One region of the Priestia sp. KCTC 13724 genome, then DNA from elsewhere that is predicted to be linked to it. Evidence: riboswitches for the same ligand, from Rfam matches in the RefSeq annotation. Region 1 holds a riboswitch; each other region holds the start of a gene.
What was found. A riboswitch is a leader RNA that binds a small molecule or an ion and turns the genes downstream of it on or off. The one in region 1 is predicted to bind S-adenosylmethionine.
Positions count from the first base shown of each region.

Region 2: it holds a riboswitch for S-adenosylmethionine, as region 1 does, so the genes downstream of both, AC1UFB_RS03050 (Na+/H+ antiporter NhaC family protein) here and AC1UFB_RS01045 (YezD family protein) in region 1, are expected to answer to the same signal.
Region 3: it holds a riboswitch for S-adenosylmethionine, as region 1 does, so the genes downstream of both, metK (methionine adenosyltransferase) here and AC1UFB_RS01045 (YezD family protein) in region 1, are expected to answer to the same signal.

Region 1 is NZ_JBXDLD010000007.1:8,953-14,515, forward strand. It holds gene AC1UFB_RS01025 (ion channel) at 1-555, opposite strand, end outside; gene AC1UFB_RS01030 (VOC family protein) at 623-1,009, opposite strand; gene AC1UFB_RS01035 (alanine/glycine:cation symporter family protein) at 1,105-2,535, opposite strand; gene cdaS (sporulation-specific diadenylate cyclase CdaS) at 2,745-3,368, opposite strand; SAM riboswitch class I at 3,591-3,697, shown strand; gene AC1UFB_RS01045 (YezD family protein) at 3,802-3,945, shown strand; gene AC1UFB_RS01050 (phosphoadenylyl-sulfate reductase) at 4,041-4,751, shown strand; gene AC1UFB_RS01055 (inorganic phosphate transporter) at 4,771-5,563, shown strand, end outside.
Region 2 is NZ_JBXDLD010000019.1:5,836-11,398, reverse strand. It holds gene AC1UFB_RS03070 (ABC-F family ATP-binding cassette domain-containing protein) at 1-371, opposite strand, end outside; gene AC1UFB_RS03065 (YtoQ family protein) at 651-1,091, opposite strand; gene AC1UFB_RS03060 (ABC transporter ATP-binding protein) at 1,238-2,149, shown strand; gene AC1UFB_RS03055 (ABC transporter permease) at 2,142-2,903, shown strand; SAM riboswitch class I at 3,017-3,120, shown strand; gene AC1UFB_RS03050 (Na+/H+ antiporter NhaC family protein) at 3,199-4,509, shown strand; gene AC1UFB_RS03045 (avidin-fold protein) at 4,607-4,954, shown strand; gene AC1UFB_RS03040 (hypothetical protein) at 4,975-5,118, opposite strand; gene AC1UFB_RS03035 (LacI family DNA-binding transcriptional regulator) at 5,197-5,563, shown strand, end outside.
Region 3 is NZ_JBXDLD010000057.1:38,415-43,977, reverse strand. It holds gene AC1UFB_RS08745 (phosphatase PAP2 family protein) at 206-736, shown strand; gene AC1UFB_RS08740 (glycosyltransferase) at 757-1,395, shown strand; partial or broken gene AC1UFB_RS08735 (glycosyltransferase) at 1,446-1,904, shown strand; gene metK (methionine adenosyltransferase) at 2,229-3,431, opposite strand; SAM riboswitch class I at 3,566-3,683, opposite strand; gene pckA (phosphoenolpyruvate carboxykinase (ATP)) at 3,957-5,549, shown strand.

The sequences.
Region 1 (5,563 bases):
AGTTATTAATACTTTTTTCGCTTTTGAAAGGTTCGCTAATGATAACGTATTAGAATCGGAAGCACTGCCTTTAATGAAGTGTAATCGATCACAAATCATTGGATTTTTCTTTAGGCTACTGTCAATTAAGACAATAACTTCTTCGTGAAAAGCCTTTTTATATTCTTCAATAACCAGTCTAGCTCTTTCATTCCAACCAATAATAATAAGGTGACCTTCGCCTAAAAACTTTAAATTTCCTTCTAGATAGGCATTTTCTTGTGACACGGCAATTGTAGCCAGTGAAACAAAGTAGGTAGTAATAAAACCTGTGCCAATTAAAATTAAAAGCATAGCAATTAGCTTACCTATAACGGTGTCTGGCACAAAATCTCCATAGCCAATTGTTGAAATGGTAATAACTACCCACCAAATCCCATCAAAAATTGTAAAAAAAGTTTGTGGTTCAGCTATGTGCATAATAGTTCCAAATAAAATAACTAAAAACGTAATAATAAATAGTAAACGCGTTATGACAGAGCGTCGGAAAAAGCGAAACAGAAGCCAATCGACCATAAAAAAAACCTCCTAGCATAAGGGTCTAGTTATTAGTATGACCAACTTATGAAAGAGGTATAAGAACTTATCTCGTTTTTACTTCCATATATTCAATCCATTCACCGTCAGGGCCATAAAAGAATAAATATTTTGCTCCGTTAGGCAACGTTACGATTTCTTCGTCTACAAAAGAAACGTTGAGATTCTTTAAACGTGAACGTTCTTCTTCGATATTGTCTACTGTAAGCGCAAAGTGATGAACTTTTCCTTCTGAAGGTAGTGAAGGGTTGTATCCTTCAATTAATTCAACAATGCTATTGTTGTCTATTCCTAAGAAAGCTAGCTTCAAGGACGGATCTGTATGTGGAAACGTTTCTAGTAATTCTAACCCAACAATTTCTGTATAAAATGTTATTGACTCTTGAATATTTTTTACCTGAATACCTACGTGCCCAAATCCTAGAATTGCCATAATTATCACCTTTTCTGAATTAGTTTCTGTATAATAGTTTAAATTTTCGGTCAAATACAGTCAAATAAAAAAGCAGCATAATAGCTGCTCCTTTATTATTTATCAATTTCTCGAGAGCGTTCCCAGAAATCTAAATTCTCTAAGCCTTTAACAGAATCTTTGTAGAAAACAGGATCTTTTCCTGCTTTACGCTGAGACAAGTAATCGTTTAAGACTGCAATTGCAACTTTTCCTAGTAAAACAATTGCAATTAGGTTTGTAATTGCCATTAGGGCCATAAATAAGTCTGCAAGTCCCCAAACAACGCCTAAGCTTGCAACTGAACCAAACAATACCATTAAGATAACCCCGAATCGATAAAGGTTTAACCAGATTTTGTTTGATGTTAAAAATTCAATGTTTGTTTCTCCATAATAATAGTTAGCTACTAACGAGCTAAATGCAAACATAAATAAAATGATAGCAATGAATTGAACAGCCCATCCACCGATATGTGTACTTAACGCAACTTGAGTCAATTGAATTCCTTCAAGTCCAGGCGTTGCATACGCACCAGATAATAACACGATAAATGCAGTACAACTACAGATGATTAGCGTATCGTTAAAGACGGCCAGAGCTTGAATGAAACCTTGCTTAGCTGGGTGACTGACAGATGCCGCTGCGGCTGCGTTAGGTGCACTACCCATACCAGCTTCGTTGGAGAATAATCCGCGTTTGATACCATTCATGATGGCAGCACCGATGGCACCGGCAAATGCTTCTTCAAATCCAAAAGCGCTTTTTATAATTAATGCGATCATATGTGGAATTTCTGTAATATTAATAGCTAAAACAACTAATGCTAGTCCAATATATACAACTGCCATTACTACTACAATTAACTCTGATGCTTTAGCTACTCGTTTAATACCACCAAAAATGAGAACACCTACAATGGCTGTAACAACAACACCAACAATTAAGCGATTAACGCCAAAAGCTTCTTCAAAAGCAAGTGAAATAGTATTAGCTTGTACAGAGTTAAATACTAATCCGAATGAGATTGTAATTAAGATGGAAAATAAAACACCCATCCAGCGTTTGTTTAAACCTTTTTCCATGTAGTAAGCAGGACCACCACGAAAACCGTCTTTGTCTTTTACTTTATATACTTGAGCAAGGGTGCTTTCAATAAAAGCTGATGCTGATCCAACTAAAGCAACAACCCACATCCAAAACACTGCTCCAGGGCCCCCAAGAGCAATTGCAGAAGCAACACCAGCAAGGTTCCCAGTACCTACACGAGCTGCTGTACTAATAGCAAAAGCTTGAAAGGAGGTAATTCCTTTTTTATCGCTTCCGTCTGTTTTAGCGCCTTCACCTAACAAGCGAACCATTTCTTTGAACTGACTAAACTGAACGAATTTTGTACGAATTGTAAAATATAATCCAACTAATAAAAGAAGCGCAATTAATATATAAGTCCATAAAAAATTATTGGCTTCATCCACAAAGCTGCTGAATAGAGTCGATATGGTTTCCATCCTAAAAGTTCTCTCCCTTAATTAACGATTAACCTTAGCTGTTCATAAAAAGAGTCATTTTAATGATGCTTTTTTAAAATGTGTAAGGTTTTCTGACATTAGTGATTATAGCGCGTTAGACGTATAAAAGGCAACCTGTAATAAGTTTTTTTTATCGTGTAATCTCTTTTTTATAACTATAAGATATGATGTCAGACAGTTGTAGTCGCTTACAGGATGTTTTTGCTGGAATGGATTGGATATAAGCTACCTTCTAAAGCAAAAGATATTCGACCGCTTTCTTCTGATACAACTAAAATAAGTGCGTCGCACTGTTCAGACATACCAAGAGCTGCACGGTGGCGTGTTCCAAGCTTCTTTTGCAGTACTTTTGTGGACAGTGGTAAAACATTAGCAGCCGAAATAATTTGATTGTTTCTAATCACAATGGCACCATCATGTAATGGATTTCCAGGATAAAAAACTGTTTCAACGAGCGTAGACGTAACTGGAGCGTGAATAGGAATTCCTTTTTGAATTAAGTGCTCCACTGAGTCATTTCTCTCAATAACCATTAAAGCTCCATGATGTTTCTCAGATAAACTATGTATCGCGAGTGAAAGAGCTGCGTATTCGTGGGTGTAAGGAGACAAGTAGTGTCTTAAATAATAGGATGCAGCTGTGGACTGTACGCTTTGAAATAATTTTCTTAAGTCTTCAAAATCACATAAAACACAGTGGTCACTGCTTTCTAGATGTTGCTGAATTTTGATTGCTTCCGCTGCTATTTGACTTAAATGATTGTGTAAACTTTGTTTAATTACATCATCTAATTGAAAAGAGTGACTTTCCATCATTGAACATAGCTCCAATCTAAAATAATTATTATGTTTTAATGTGTACGAAAGACATAAATCTATACTATAACGGTGTGAATTAAGAGTGACGCCCAAAAAAATTGCTCATATAATGAAAAAATAATAGATATTTCTGTTAATTTAAAGTATAGTTTTCTTATCGGATAAATTATTTTTGCTGTTGACAAATATTCTAAATATGCTAAAATTTTTAAAAAATACTTATCCAGAGTGGTGGAGGGAACTGGCCCTTTGAAACCCAGCAACCTGCATGTTGTGCAAGGTGCTAACTCCAACAAAATGATTTTCATTTTGAAAGATAAGGTGAATTTGTTGCCTAATCAGTCTTTCAGATGTGGAAGACTTTTTATTTTTCATGAAAAAACAGAAGCCTGTTGAATATATTGTTAACAAATAAGGAGGGACTGTGATGGCACAAAACTCTGACTTAAATTCTGTTTTTGCAAGCGTAGAAAAAATGTTAAGCGACATGAAGTTTGGCTCAATCACGCTTGTGGTTCAAGACGGGAAAGTAGTTCAACTCGAGAAAAATGAAAAAATAAGAATTAAATAAATAGCTGACTAGACAAACTAGAGGCGGTTTTATCCTTCATTATGGGGGTAAAACCGTCTTTTTTGATTGGATAACAAAGTATTGGAGTGAAAATCATGAGTGTATATACGTATGAAAATTGGCCAAATCAATTTCCGACTTTTGATGAGCAAGATGAAACAAAGGGAGCTTTAAAGGCATTAGAGTGGGCATATAACCATTATGGTGATTCTCTTATTTACGCATCTAGCTTTGGAATTGAAGGAATTGTATTAATTGATTTAATTTCAAAAGTGAAAAAAGATGCTCACATTGTTTTTTTAGACACAGGTGTTCATTTTAAAGAGACGTACGAAGTCATTGAAGCAATTAAAGAGAGGTTTCCAGATTTACGTATCCAAATGAAAAAGCCTAACCTATCGCTAAAAGAGCAAGCTGAAAAGCATGGAGATGAACTTTGGAAAACTGAGCCTAACCTATGCTGTCAAATTCGCAAGATTATTCCTTTAAAAGAATCACTTGCTCCGTATGATGCTTGGATTTCAGGGTTAAGAAGAGAACAATCTGAATCAAGAAGTAAAACAGAGTTTTTTAATAAGGACGAGAAATTCAAAAAGATTAAAGTTTGCCCATTAATTCATTGGTCTTGGAAAGAAATTTGGCGATATGTATATAAGCATAACTTGCCGTATAACAAACTTCACGATCAAGGGTATCCAAGCATTGGATGTGAGCCCTGTACGCTACCTGCCTATAACATGGAAGATTTACGATCTGGAAGATGGGCAGGTACTAAGAAAGTGGAATGTGGCTTACATGAATCTTAAATGAAAGAGCTGAAAATTTATGCTTGTTTACATTGCTTTTGCAATCGCCCTCTTTTTTGCGATGAATATTGGCGCAAGTGGTGCAGCTGCTGCTATGGGAGTCTCTTACGGTTCAGGTGCCATTAAGCATCGCAAAGTGGCATTAGTTATATGTGCACTAGGTATTTTACTAGGTGCTGTTATCGGTGGAGGAGAAGTTGTTAAAACCATTGGTTCTGGTATTATCCCAGAAAGTATTCTAACGGTGGAGCTAGTTATCGTTATTTTAGCTTCTGCCACTCTATCATTATTCTTTGCTAATTTAATTGGAATACCACTATCAACTAGTGAAGTGACAGTAGGATCAGTTGTAGGTGTTGGGATTGCCTATCAATCTGTTTATATACAAAAGCTATTAATTGTTATGAGCTTTTGGGTTATTGTACCGATTATTTCGTTTGTAATTGCCTTTGTATGTGGGTGGTTATTAAAAAAGAAAAAAACGCCTACTCAGCAAAAGTGGAAAAAGCCACTTGCAGTTTTAGTAATAGCTACCGGTTTTTTTGAAGCTTTTTCAGCCGGTATGAACAACGTAGCAAACGCCGTAGGCCCGCTTGTTGGAGCTGGTATGATCAGTACATCAACTGGCGTTATAGCAGGTGGGTTAGCCGTTGCGGTTGGTGCATTACTTTTAGGAGATCGAGTAATTGAGACAAATGGGAAGAAAATCACGGATTTCACGGTGGGTGAAGGGTGTATTATTTCTGGAACAGGTGCGTCGCTTGTTACCGCAGCTTCCGTATTTGGACTCCCTGTCCCTTTAACTCAGGTTA
Region 2 (5,563 bases), on a different contig from region 1:
GCAAATTCACCTTCAAGCTCAGCTGCTTTCATTCCATCTTCATCAGTGAAGTCAGCTTTCATATAAATAGCATCCTTCTCTTGCATCACTTCATATAAGCGAGCGTGACCCATAATAACGGTTTTTAATACTTCATATTCTTCGTATTCGAAATGGTTTTGTTTTAAGAACGCTAGGCGTTCGCCAGGTCCCATATGTACATCACCAGTTTGTGACTCAAGTTCACCAGATAAGATTTTCAAAAATGTTGACTTTCCAGCACCGTTCGCTCCAATCAATCCGTAGCAGTTACCAGGCGTAAACTTAATGTTTACATCTTCAAATAACTTACGGTCTGCAAAACGTAGGCTTACATTACTAACTGTAATCATGTATGAGCAATCCTCCAAATTCAATATCTATCAAATTATATCATTCTTTCTTTACAAGAGCGATATCAATAGCAATAAATTGAACATAAAGTGTACATGAACCAAGGAATAACGTCAAGGAGGCTCAGCTTTTACTCTATTTCTGGCAGGAGCCGAATGTCTTACGCTCCATTCCACAAGTTTTTTAACTTGTTTTGGGAACGAACAAAAAATATCCGAACGATTGCAGGTTAGCGATCGTTCGGATATCTCATTAACTAAAATACTTATGAATCAGCCTTATTCAAAGATATAAGCCAGTGCACGAATTGCTTGGTCTGGTGTTTCAACGACAACTTGTGCTTTGTTTGAAAGTTCTTTTAAAGGATGGTGCAGTTTTTCTGGACGTACAAGGATAAGGGGCTTGTTAAATGCAACGGCTGTAGCCGCGTCCATTGCGCTATTCCACTGTTTGTATTTTTCACCGAAAAGCGCAATGACTACGTCGGATTTCTTAAGCAGTACTTCTGTGCGCAAGTTGTTAAAAGCTGAAGCGGCTTCATCTTTTAAAATAGCTGAGTCTTGTTTACCTAAAATGACTTCGCCGATATTATCCGAGCGATCATGGTCCGTCATCGGTCCTACAAACGTAATTGGAAGCTTTAAGTCCTCCGCTTGCTTTTTGATATCGTCTCTCCAATTATCATGAATTTGTCCTGCTAAATAAACGACTAATTCCATAACGGCATCCCCTTTATAAAAAAATATATATACGTATAGCTTACCAAAAAAATGAAAAATAAACGAATGGTTTGTTTTAATCTAGACAAATACCTCAAAACAAGGAAAAATAAAAGACGGATTACATAGAAGAGAGGATGAACATTATGTCAGAGAGAGAGGTACTACAGGTTCATAACGTCACGAAAAAGATTGGCAATAAAATTATTTTGGATAACGTATCATTGTCTGTGCGAAAAGGAGAAATCTTTGGGTTACTAGGTCCAAACGGTTCGGGTAAAACTACGCTTATTCGAGCAGTTGTAGGTTTAGTAAGTTCAACAGGAGACGTTACCATTAACAATCATGACCAGCGCAAACAATTTAATGAAGCTGTCAAATCAATTGGTGCAATCATTGAAAACCCGGAGTTTTATGGATATTTGACAGGTTATCAAAATTTAAAGCATTTTGCACGAATGCACGGTGTGTCTGCAAATCGAATCGATGAAGTGGTCGAGCTAACAAGGTTAGAAAAAAGCATTCACCAACCGGTAAAGACTTATTCACTCGGAATGCGTCAGCGCCTCGGAGTTGCACAAGCTATTCTACATAAACCGTCACTACTGCTACTAGATGAGCCTACTAACGGCTTGGATCCAGCAGGAATGATTGAATTTAAAACATATTTAAAGCGGTTGTGCAAAGAAGAAGGAATTTCAATTCTTATTGCTAGCCATTTGTTGAAAGAAGTGGAAGCCTTGTGTGATCGCGTAGGGATTATTCAAGACGGCAGACTGCTATCTGTTCAAGAATTAGCTAAGCGTAATACAGAAGAGAACCTAACGATTGTATTTGCAGTTGATGCTGTAGAAAAAGCAGAAAATCTGCTATCAAATCAAGGCTACACTTGTGCAATAAAAGAAAAGCAGTTTTCTGTACAAGCTCAACCGAAAGAGGCTGCTGCTATTAATAAACTTCTAGTGGAAGAAGGCATTGAAGTATACCAAATTACTCCAATTTATGAATCGCTAGAACAATCGTTTATGTCTGTTACGGGAGGAGATTTCAATGCTTAATTTAATACAAAATGAACATATGAAGTGGTTTATGAAAAAAAGCACGAAAGTCGTATTTCTGGCAATCGCTGTCTTAACGCTTGGAATGGCTCTTATAATGAGAGCTATTACAACAAATGCTGGAATTACAGAAACGTTGCCAGGCTTTGTTGCTTTCACTTCAAACTTTTTAATTATTGTCCAATTTTTTGCTGTAGCCGCTGCTGGATCGATTGTTGCATCTGAATTTGAAAAAGGAACGATTAAACTTCTATTAATTCGTCCTAAGAGTCGCTCAACTATTCTTTTATCCAAATACCTGACTAGCATTTTTATTAGCTTGTACTATTTGGCTGCCTTCTTTTTATTTTCAATCATTTGGGGGATTATTTTCTTTTCAGGAGGAGCTTTTAATGGTCAAGAAGGACAAGGTATCTGGATTGCATATGGTGTTTCATATCTTGAAACCTTTATGATGGTTGCTTTTGCGTTTATGCTATCGTCGGTATTCAGAAATAGTGCATTAGCAGTTGGTCTTGGCATTGTTGTTGGAGTAGGAGCAAAAATGCTTGCTGGAATTTTATCTGAGTTTCAAGTACAGTGGGGAATTATTTTACTGTTTGCTAACACCAACCTTAGTCAATATATGGATGGAAATCAAACGTATTTCCCTGGGATGACCCTACCGTTTTCTCTATTGATTATTATAGCTCATCTACTCTTCTTTGTTGGAACGGCTTGGCTGTTTTTCTTAAAGCGAGACGTAGCGAATTGATATTTGAATTTTCTTTCTTTTTGTTTTTCTACAATAGTGTTTGACAAGGAAAGTAAAAGATATTAAAGTAGTTAAGAGTTAATTTTGAATAATAAATTTAAAAAATATTATACTTCTTATCAAGAGAGACGGAGGGACTGGCCCGATGATGTCTCGGCAACTGACTCACAGAGTGCGGTGCCAAATCCAGCAAACAATTTTGTTTGAAAGATGAGAAGAGCGTATTCTTATAAAGAATTATAAGAGGGCCTCTTCTTGATGAAGAGGTCTTTTATTTATGCAAAGAGGTGTAAACATGGGAAAACAAAAAGAAAACGGTTGGGCACTGCTGCCGCTAGGAGTATTTCTAGCTTTGTTTGTAGGCTCGGGGATTATTACAGGTGATTTTTATAAGCTTCCTGTACTTGTAGCAATTATTGTAGCGGCTATCGTTGCCTTATCGATGAACCGGAAAGAAACGCTAAATGCGAAGGTTGAGCGTTTTGCTAAAGGCGCAGGTCATCCGGACTTGATGATTATGGTCTTTATCTTTATTCTGGCGGGCGCTTTTTCAGAAGTAGCAAGCGGCATGGGAGCGGTTGATTCAACGGTTAACCTTGCTTTATCTGTTTTGCCACAAAGCTTGCTTGTTGTTGGATTATTCTTTATCGGTGCTTTTATCTCACTTGCGATGGGTACTTCTACTGGTACCATTGCGGCTCTAACACCAATTGCAGTTGGAGTAAGTGCTGAAACGGATATTTCTGCAGCACTAGCCGTAGCAGCCGTTATCGGCGGTGCAATGTTTGGAGATAATTTATCCATTATTTCTGATACAACAATTGCTGCGGTTCGTACGCAAAAAACAAAAATGAACGATAAATTTAAAGTGAATTTTCTAATTGTATTACCAGCAGCAATTATTACAATGGTTCTTTTATTAGTAATGACGCTTGGAAATAATTCTAATGTAGATGTTGAAAGTTTTAGCTTTGTAAAAATGCTTCCTTATATAGGAGTGCTGGTTGCAGCATTGCTTGGATTAAATGTGTTAGCAATTTTAACAGGGGGTATTGTTGTAGCTGGAATTATTGGATTGGCAGACGGAAGCTATACGCTAGCAACCTTTGCAAAAGCTATTACAACAGGAATTGGCGGTATGGCTGAACTCATTATTCTCAGCATCTTAATTGGTGGAGTCGTTGAACTTATTAAGTATAATGGAGGGATCCATTTCTTGCTTGGGCTATTAACACGTAATATTAAAACAAGAAAAGGCGCAGAGTTTAGTATTGCTGGATTAGTAAGCGCGACAAATCTTTCGACAGCTAATAACACAATTTCAATTATTACGGTCGGGTCTTTAGCAAAAGAGATTGCAGATGAATACGAAATCGATAACCGTAAGTCAGCAAGTATACTTGACTTATTTTCATGTAGCGTGCAGGGACTTGTTCCATATGGAGCGCAAATGCTAATTGCATCAGAATTTGCAAAAGTATCCTCAGTTGAACTAATGCCATTCGCATTTTATCCAATCTTAACAGCGATATTTGGAATTTTAGCGATTGTCTTTAATTATCCAAAGCTTACTCATAAACAACCTGCTAAAAAACAAATAGCTTAATTTCATCATTTCATTAGGTGACATCAACCGGAAAGAAGGGTTGATGTCATCTTTTTTTAGAGTTAAAATGTTAGAATATTGAAAAAGAGGTGAAAGGATGATTTGTTTTAGGAATCGAGTGTTTCGCTCTGTACAGAATACGGATAACGGTGAAGTATCTTCTCATACGACCTTTCGCTATGAGCAAGAAGGCAGAATTATTCACGCAACGTATGAAGGTGGAGACGTTTTATACGGGACGTTAGTTGGGACTATAGACGAAAAGAGCTGTCTTACATTCCGCTATCAGCATGTTAACATAGCTTATGAAATTCGCGGAGGCACATGCTTTTCTACACCGGAGGTTTTGCCAGACGGAAGGATTTGCCTACATGAAGAGTGGCAATGGTTAGATATAGATCAGACAAAAGGTCGATCAATCACTGAAGAGGTTGTACATAAATAATTAGAAAAAGCGATAGGTTTCTATCGCTTTTTTGAATCGTAAAAATCATAAAAATCTTCGAATTCAACCTCCTTCCATAAATCTGGTTTTTGCTTTAAAGCTACCATAGCTAGTAAAAGTTCAACTCCGCATAAAACAAATAAAATAACCAATCCAAGCATCATTTATGACCACCTTTCGTTATAATAAAAACAGCATAAATGATGAAACGCGTTTCAGAACAAGAGCAAAAGGAGAGAAAAATGGTAAATATTCGAGATATTGCAAAGAAAGCTGGGGTATCCGTTTCTACCGTATCGCGAGTTTTGAACAATCACCCTTATGTAAGCGAAGAGAAGCGAGAGCGTGTACAAGCAGTCGTGGATGAGCTCAACTATGAGCAAAATAGCAATGCGGTTACTTTATCAAAAGGAAAGACTAATCGGATTGCAGTTGTTCTTCCATTTATTAATCACCCATACTTTAGCGTCATACTTGAAGGGGTTTCAAAGCAAGCACTTAGCGCTCACTGTCAGCTTGTATTGTGCCAAACAGCTTACGATGTAAAGAAGGAAATTGAAGCACTTCATATGTTGAAAACCAAGCAGGTAGATGGTGTCATCATTTGCT
Region 3 (5,563 bases), on a different contig from region 1:
TTTTTGTGTAGCAGCCTTACTTAGTATGCACTAAATAAATCCACACATTCTTTACACAATATTAGCACTAGCTCTACAAATATTTCTTACAATATAACATAGCGACTATACATTCGTTGAGAAACAAAAACATATAATTTTTTAACGTTTCATCGTCACCGATTACTTTAGCTATGAACATAATGGGCTTAAAGGAGGTTGCTATATGCGAACAAAACTAATTCGTCAAGTTTATGATTGGGAGTGCCACTTATTTCAAATTGTGAATAAACATTTCGACTTCAAGCCTCTCAACACTTTTTTTCGTACGATTACACATATCGGTGGTGCAACTTCAATGATTGGCCTAGCGCTACTCCTCATGCTATGTATTGATCGTGCATCTTTACCGCTTGCTTACGCATGCGCTTTATCTCTAGCAATCAGCCATATCCCTGTGGCGATTACCAAAAAAATTTATCCAAGAAAACGTCCTTACCTTCAATTAAAAGAAACAAAAGTATTGGATAATCCTTTACAAGATCATTCATTTCCATCTGGACATACAACAGCCATTTTTTCGTTTCTAGCACCTATCATGATTGCGGTACCTGTTTCAATTTTATTTTTATTTCCACTTGCTTTTTTAGTAGGAGTTTCGCGGATTTATTTAGGACTCCATTACCCTACTGACGTATTTGCAGGCATGTTGTTAGGTATACTCTCTGGAATTATCGGTCTACAGTTGTTCTACTAAATCAAAATGGAGGTGGTAGGATGAGGATTACATTGATATCAGATACGTTTTCTCCTGAGATCAACGGAGTCGCAAAAACATTAAAGCGCTTTACTTATTATTTATCTCGTCAACGAATTGACTATGAGGTTTTTGCACCTGAATCATCGTCCCGCACATTTAGTCCATTATCCATTAATCATTCATTAAGTATACCATTCTTTCTTTATCCACAATGTCGGTTTGCCTTACCGAATGTTATAAAGATGAAGAAAAAAATAAAGGAGTTCAATCCTACAATCATGCACGTTGCTACTCCTTTTTCAATGGGACTTAGTGGCATTCATGTGGCTAAAAAGCTTAGTATTCCTTTAGTTGGTTCTCATCATACTGACTTTGAACACTATCTTCCAAGCTACAAGTTAGGACACTTATCTCCTCTTCTGTGGAGATATATGAAATGGTTTTACGAACCGTTTGAAGAGATTTTTGTTCCCTCTCTTGAAACAAAAAAGCAGCTCTTAAATCAAGGCTTTAAATCTATATCTATCTGGTCTAGAGGAGTCGATCATCATTTATTTCATCCCTACTACGATAAATTTGATATCCGCATAAAATACAATATAAAAAAGCCTTATATCTTAACATATGTTGGACGTTTATCTCCTGAAAAAACGTAGCATTTTTATTAAAGCTATCTCGCTTACTTCCCGACCATTTACGCCACCAAGTACAGTGGCTTATTGTTGGAGGTGGGCCTAGCAAGGAGGCGCTGCAGCAAGAAGCGGGTGAATCCATTACATTCATCGACTTCTTAGAACATGAGCATTTAGCTAAACTATATGCAGCTTCCGACCTATTCATATTTCCTTCTGAAACGGAGACCTTTGGTAACGTTGTATTAGAAGCATTGTCCTGCGGTACGCCTGTCATTGCTGCTAATGCAGGGGGAGTAAAACATATTGTTAGCAATGAGAAGAATGGCTACCTCTGCACCCCGAATTCACTTGAAGAATTTATTGAATCCATTTGTACTTTGTTAGAGTCCTCCCAGCTTCGACTAAGGTTTGGAGACGCTGCTCGTCGCTATGCTCTTACGCAATCTTGGGATTCTATTTTTGACCAATTACTGCTTCGCTATGAAGCAGTCACTACTAAATCAAACAATGGGTTAGAATTTGTTCAATAAAAAAGAGTTTGGGACATAACAAAATGATTGCTTCTAAGAGACGAACAATAGCTGTTCCAATCTTTTTGGTTTGTCCCAACACGTTCGTTCTATTGCGCTACGGCCACTCGCTTTCCGCGGGGAGGAACCTGAGCTTCCTCGCTGCGCTGCGGGATCTCAGTTTTCCCTCTCTTTCCCGCAGGAGTCGAGTGTCCTACGCTCCATTCCACCCTGTTTCCAACATTGTTTTCACAATCAACAAAAAACCTGAACGATTAAAAGTGAGAAACTCTCAATCGTTCAGGTTTATCATTGGCTGAATTACTTATGTCCCAGCCTCTTTTTTTATTTAGCTAAAGCTTCAGTTTTTAAAGCTTCTGCTTTATCAGTGAACTCCCAAGGAAGCTCAACATCAGTACGACCAAAGTGACCGTATGCTGCTGTTTGCTTATAAATTGGGCGTCTTAAATCAAGCATTTTAATGATACCAGCTGGACGAAGATCAAAGTTGTTACGTACTACTTCAACTAATACTTCTTCAGTTACTTTACCTGTTCCAAATGTATCAATAGAGATTGAAACTGGCTGAGCTACACCAATGGCATATGCAAGCTGAACTTCACAACGATCAGCTAATCCTGCAGCTACAATATTTTTCGCAACGTAGCGTGCTGCATATGCTGCTGAGCGGTCAACTTTTGTTGCATCTTTACCAGAGAATGCGCCACCACCGTGACGAGCATATCCACCATAAGTATCAACGATAATTTTACGACCTGTTAATCCTGCATCACCTTGAGGACCACCAATTACAAAACGTCCTGTTGGGTTAATGAAGTACTTCGTGTTCTCATCGATTAATTCTTGTGGAACAACTGGATTGATTACATATTCTTTTAAGTTACGTTGAATTTGCTCTAACGTTACTTCTGGATGATGCTGAGTTGAGATAACGATTGTATCAACACGAACTGGTTGATTGTTTTCATCATATTCAACCGTTACTTGCGTTTTACCATCTGGACGAAGGTAAGGTAAAATTTCTTCTTTACGCACTTCTGTTAAGCGACGCGCTAACTTATGAGCTAAAGAAATTGGTAACGGCATTAATTCTTTTGTTTCATTACAAGCGTAGCCAAACATTAAACCTTGGTCACCAGCTCCGATTGCTTCAATTTCTTCATCAGACATTGAACCTTCACGAGCTTCTAACGCTTGGTCTACACCAGCAGCGATATCTGGAGATTGCTCACCGATTGCTGTGATTACTCCACAAGTATCCGCATCAAAACCATATTTTGCACGCGTATAACCAATTTCTTTGATTGTATCACGTACTGTTTTTTGAATATCTACATAAGTAGATGTTGTGATTTCACCACTTACTAATACTAAACCAGTTGTTACGCTTGTTTCACAAGCAACACGAGCATTTGGATCTTCAGCTAAAATAGCATCAAGAATTGAGTCAGAAATTTGGTCACAAATTTTATCTGGATGTCCCTCTGTAACAGATTCTGACGTAAACAGACGACGTTGTGTTGACATCGGTTTTCCTCCTTTAAATATGATACATTGTGATACGGTACTCATTCCCTTATTGTGGTTCATTTACATTTTTTCAATATAAAAAACCTTTCCTTGTATCGAGGAAAGGTATCAAGTTCTGCATAAGCCTTTCACTCTTATCGATCAAGGTTTATTCCCTTGCATCAGGTTAGCACCTTATCACCTCTATGGAAATGGGTGATGGTTGCTGGGTTTCATAGGGCCTGTCCCTCCACCAGCTCGGGATAAGAGAGTATCCGTTCAAGGACATATCATACAGGAAAATGCTCTGTTATGTCAATAACATTCCTATGAAAATCACTTAAAGGTTGTATTTTCCTCCCCTATTATTTACAGAAACCTTTCACTAGTAAGATCATCTCACAAAAACGTTTTATGCTCTCTAAAACAAAAAATTTTCGCAACATTTTAACATTTTCATTCGAATAGTATAGACTATTTAAAGTAATGTGTTATACTAATTGTACATTTAAACATCATTTTAAAAAAAGGAAGGTAGTGCACATGAGTACTGTTAATATGTCTATTGAATTAGCCAATCTCCTGGAATCTGAAAAAGTGAATCACCAACTATCTGTTTCTCAATTAGTCGAAAAGATTTTAGAGCGACAAGAAGGCGTATTGACTTCTACAGGTGCTATTCAAGTTGAAACAGGAAAATATACGGGGCGTTCCCCACACGATAAATTCATTGTAAGCGATTCCTTAACATCTCATACTGTTGAATGGGGAGATGTGAATCAACCGTTTTCATCTGAACGATTTGACGCGCTTTATAAAAAAGTATTAGAACATTTAAAAGAACAAAATGAGCTATTTGTGTTTAACGGCTATGCGGGCGCCGATGATAAATATCAGCTTCCAATCCAAGTCGTAAATGAATACGCATGGCATAATTTGTTTGCTCACCAACTATTTATTCGTCCAGAAGACACGAAGCTAAAAAGTGATGCTGAATCATTCTCAATTGTATCTGCTCCTACTTTTAAAGCTGTTCCAGACATTGATGGGACAAATTCAGAGACATTTATTATTATTTCATTTGAACGAAGAGTTGTATTAATTGGTGGAACGGAATATGCAGGCGAAATGAAAAAATCTATTTTCTCAGTAATGAATTTCCTACTTCCTCAAAATAACATACTTCCTATGCACTGCTCAGCTAATGTTGGCAAAGAAGGTGATGTTGCACTATTCTTTGGACTATCTGGCACCGGAAAAACAACATTATCAGCTGACGCTACCAGAAGACTAATTGGTGACGATGAGCACGGTTGGTCTAGTACAGGCGTATTTAACATTGAAGGCGGTTGTTATGCAAAATGCATTCAACTATCAAAAGAAAAAGAGCCTCAAATTTTTAATGCCATTCGATTTGGAACAGTTTTAGAAAATGTTGTGATTAACTCGAATACTAGAATTGCAGACTATAATGATAATAGCTTAACAGAAAACACTCGTGCTGCTTATCCAATTCAAGCAATTGATAACACAATCTTACCGAGCGTTGCAGGACATCCTACGGCAATTGTTTTCTTAACAGCAGACGCATTTGGAGTTTTACCTCCAATTAGCAAACTAACAAAAGAACAAGCAATGTATCATTTCTTAAGTGGGTATACAAGTAAACTTGCGGGAACAGAGCGCGGAATTACTGCGCCACAGGCGACGTTCTCTACTTGTTTTGGTGAACCATTCTTACCTCTTCCACCTACAGCCTATGCTAAAATGCTAGGTAAAAAAATTGATGAGCATAACGTAAATGTTTATCTTGTGAATACGGGATGGACTGGTGGAGAGTATGGTGTTGGAGAGCGAATGAAGCTAGTTTACACACGCGCAATGGTTCAAGCAGCGTTAGAAGGAGAACTCATTAGCGTAGATACAGTTCAAGATCCTATCTTTGGACTTGAGATTCCTGCACATGTTCCTGGTGTCCCTGATGAAGTACTTCAACCAGTAAAAGCATGGAAGAATGCAAATTTATATGAAGAAAAAGCTCATCAATTAGCACAAAAGTTCACAAAGAACTTTGAGCGCTTTGCAAATGTAGCTCCAGAAATTTCACAAATGGGCGGACCGATTATTTCAAAATAATGAAAAGCCGGAAT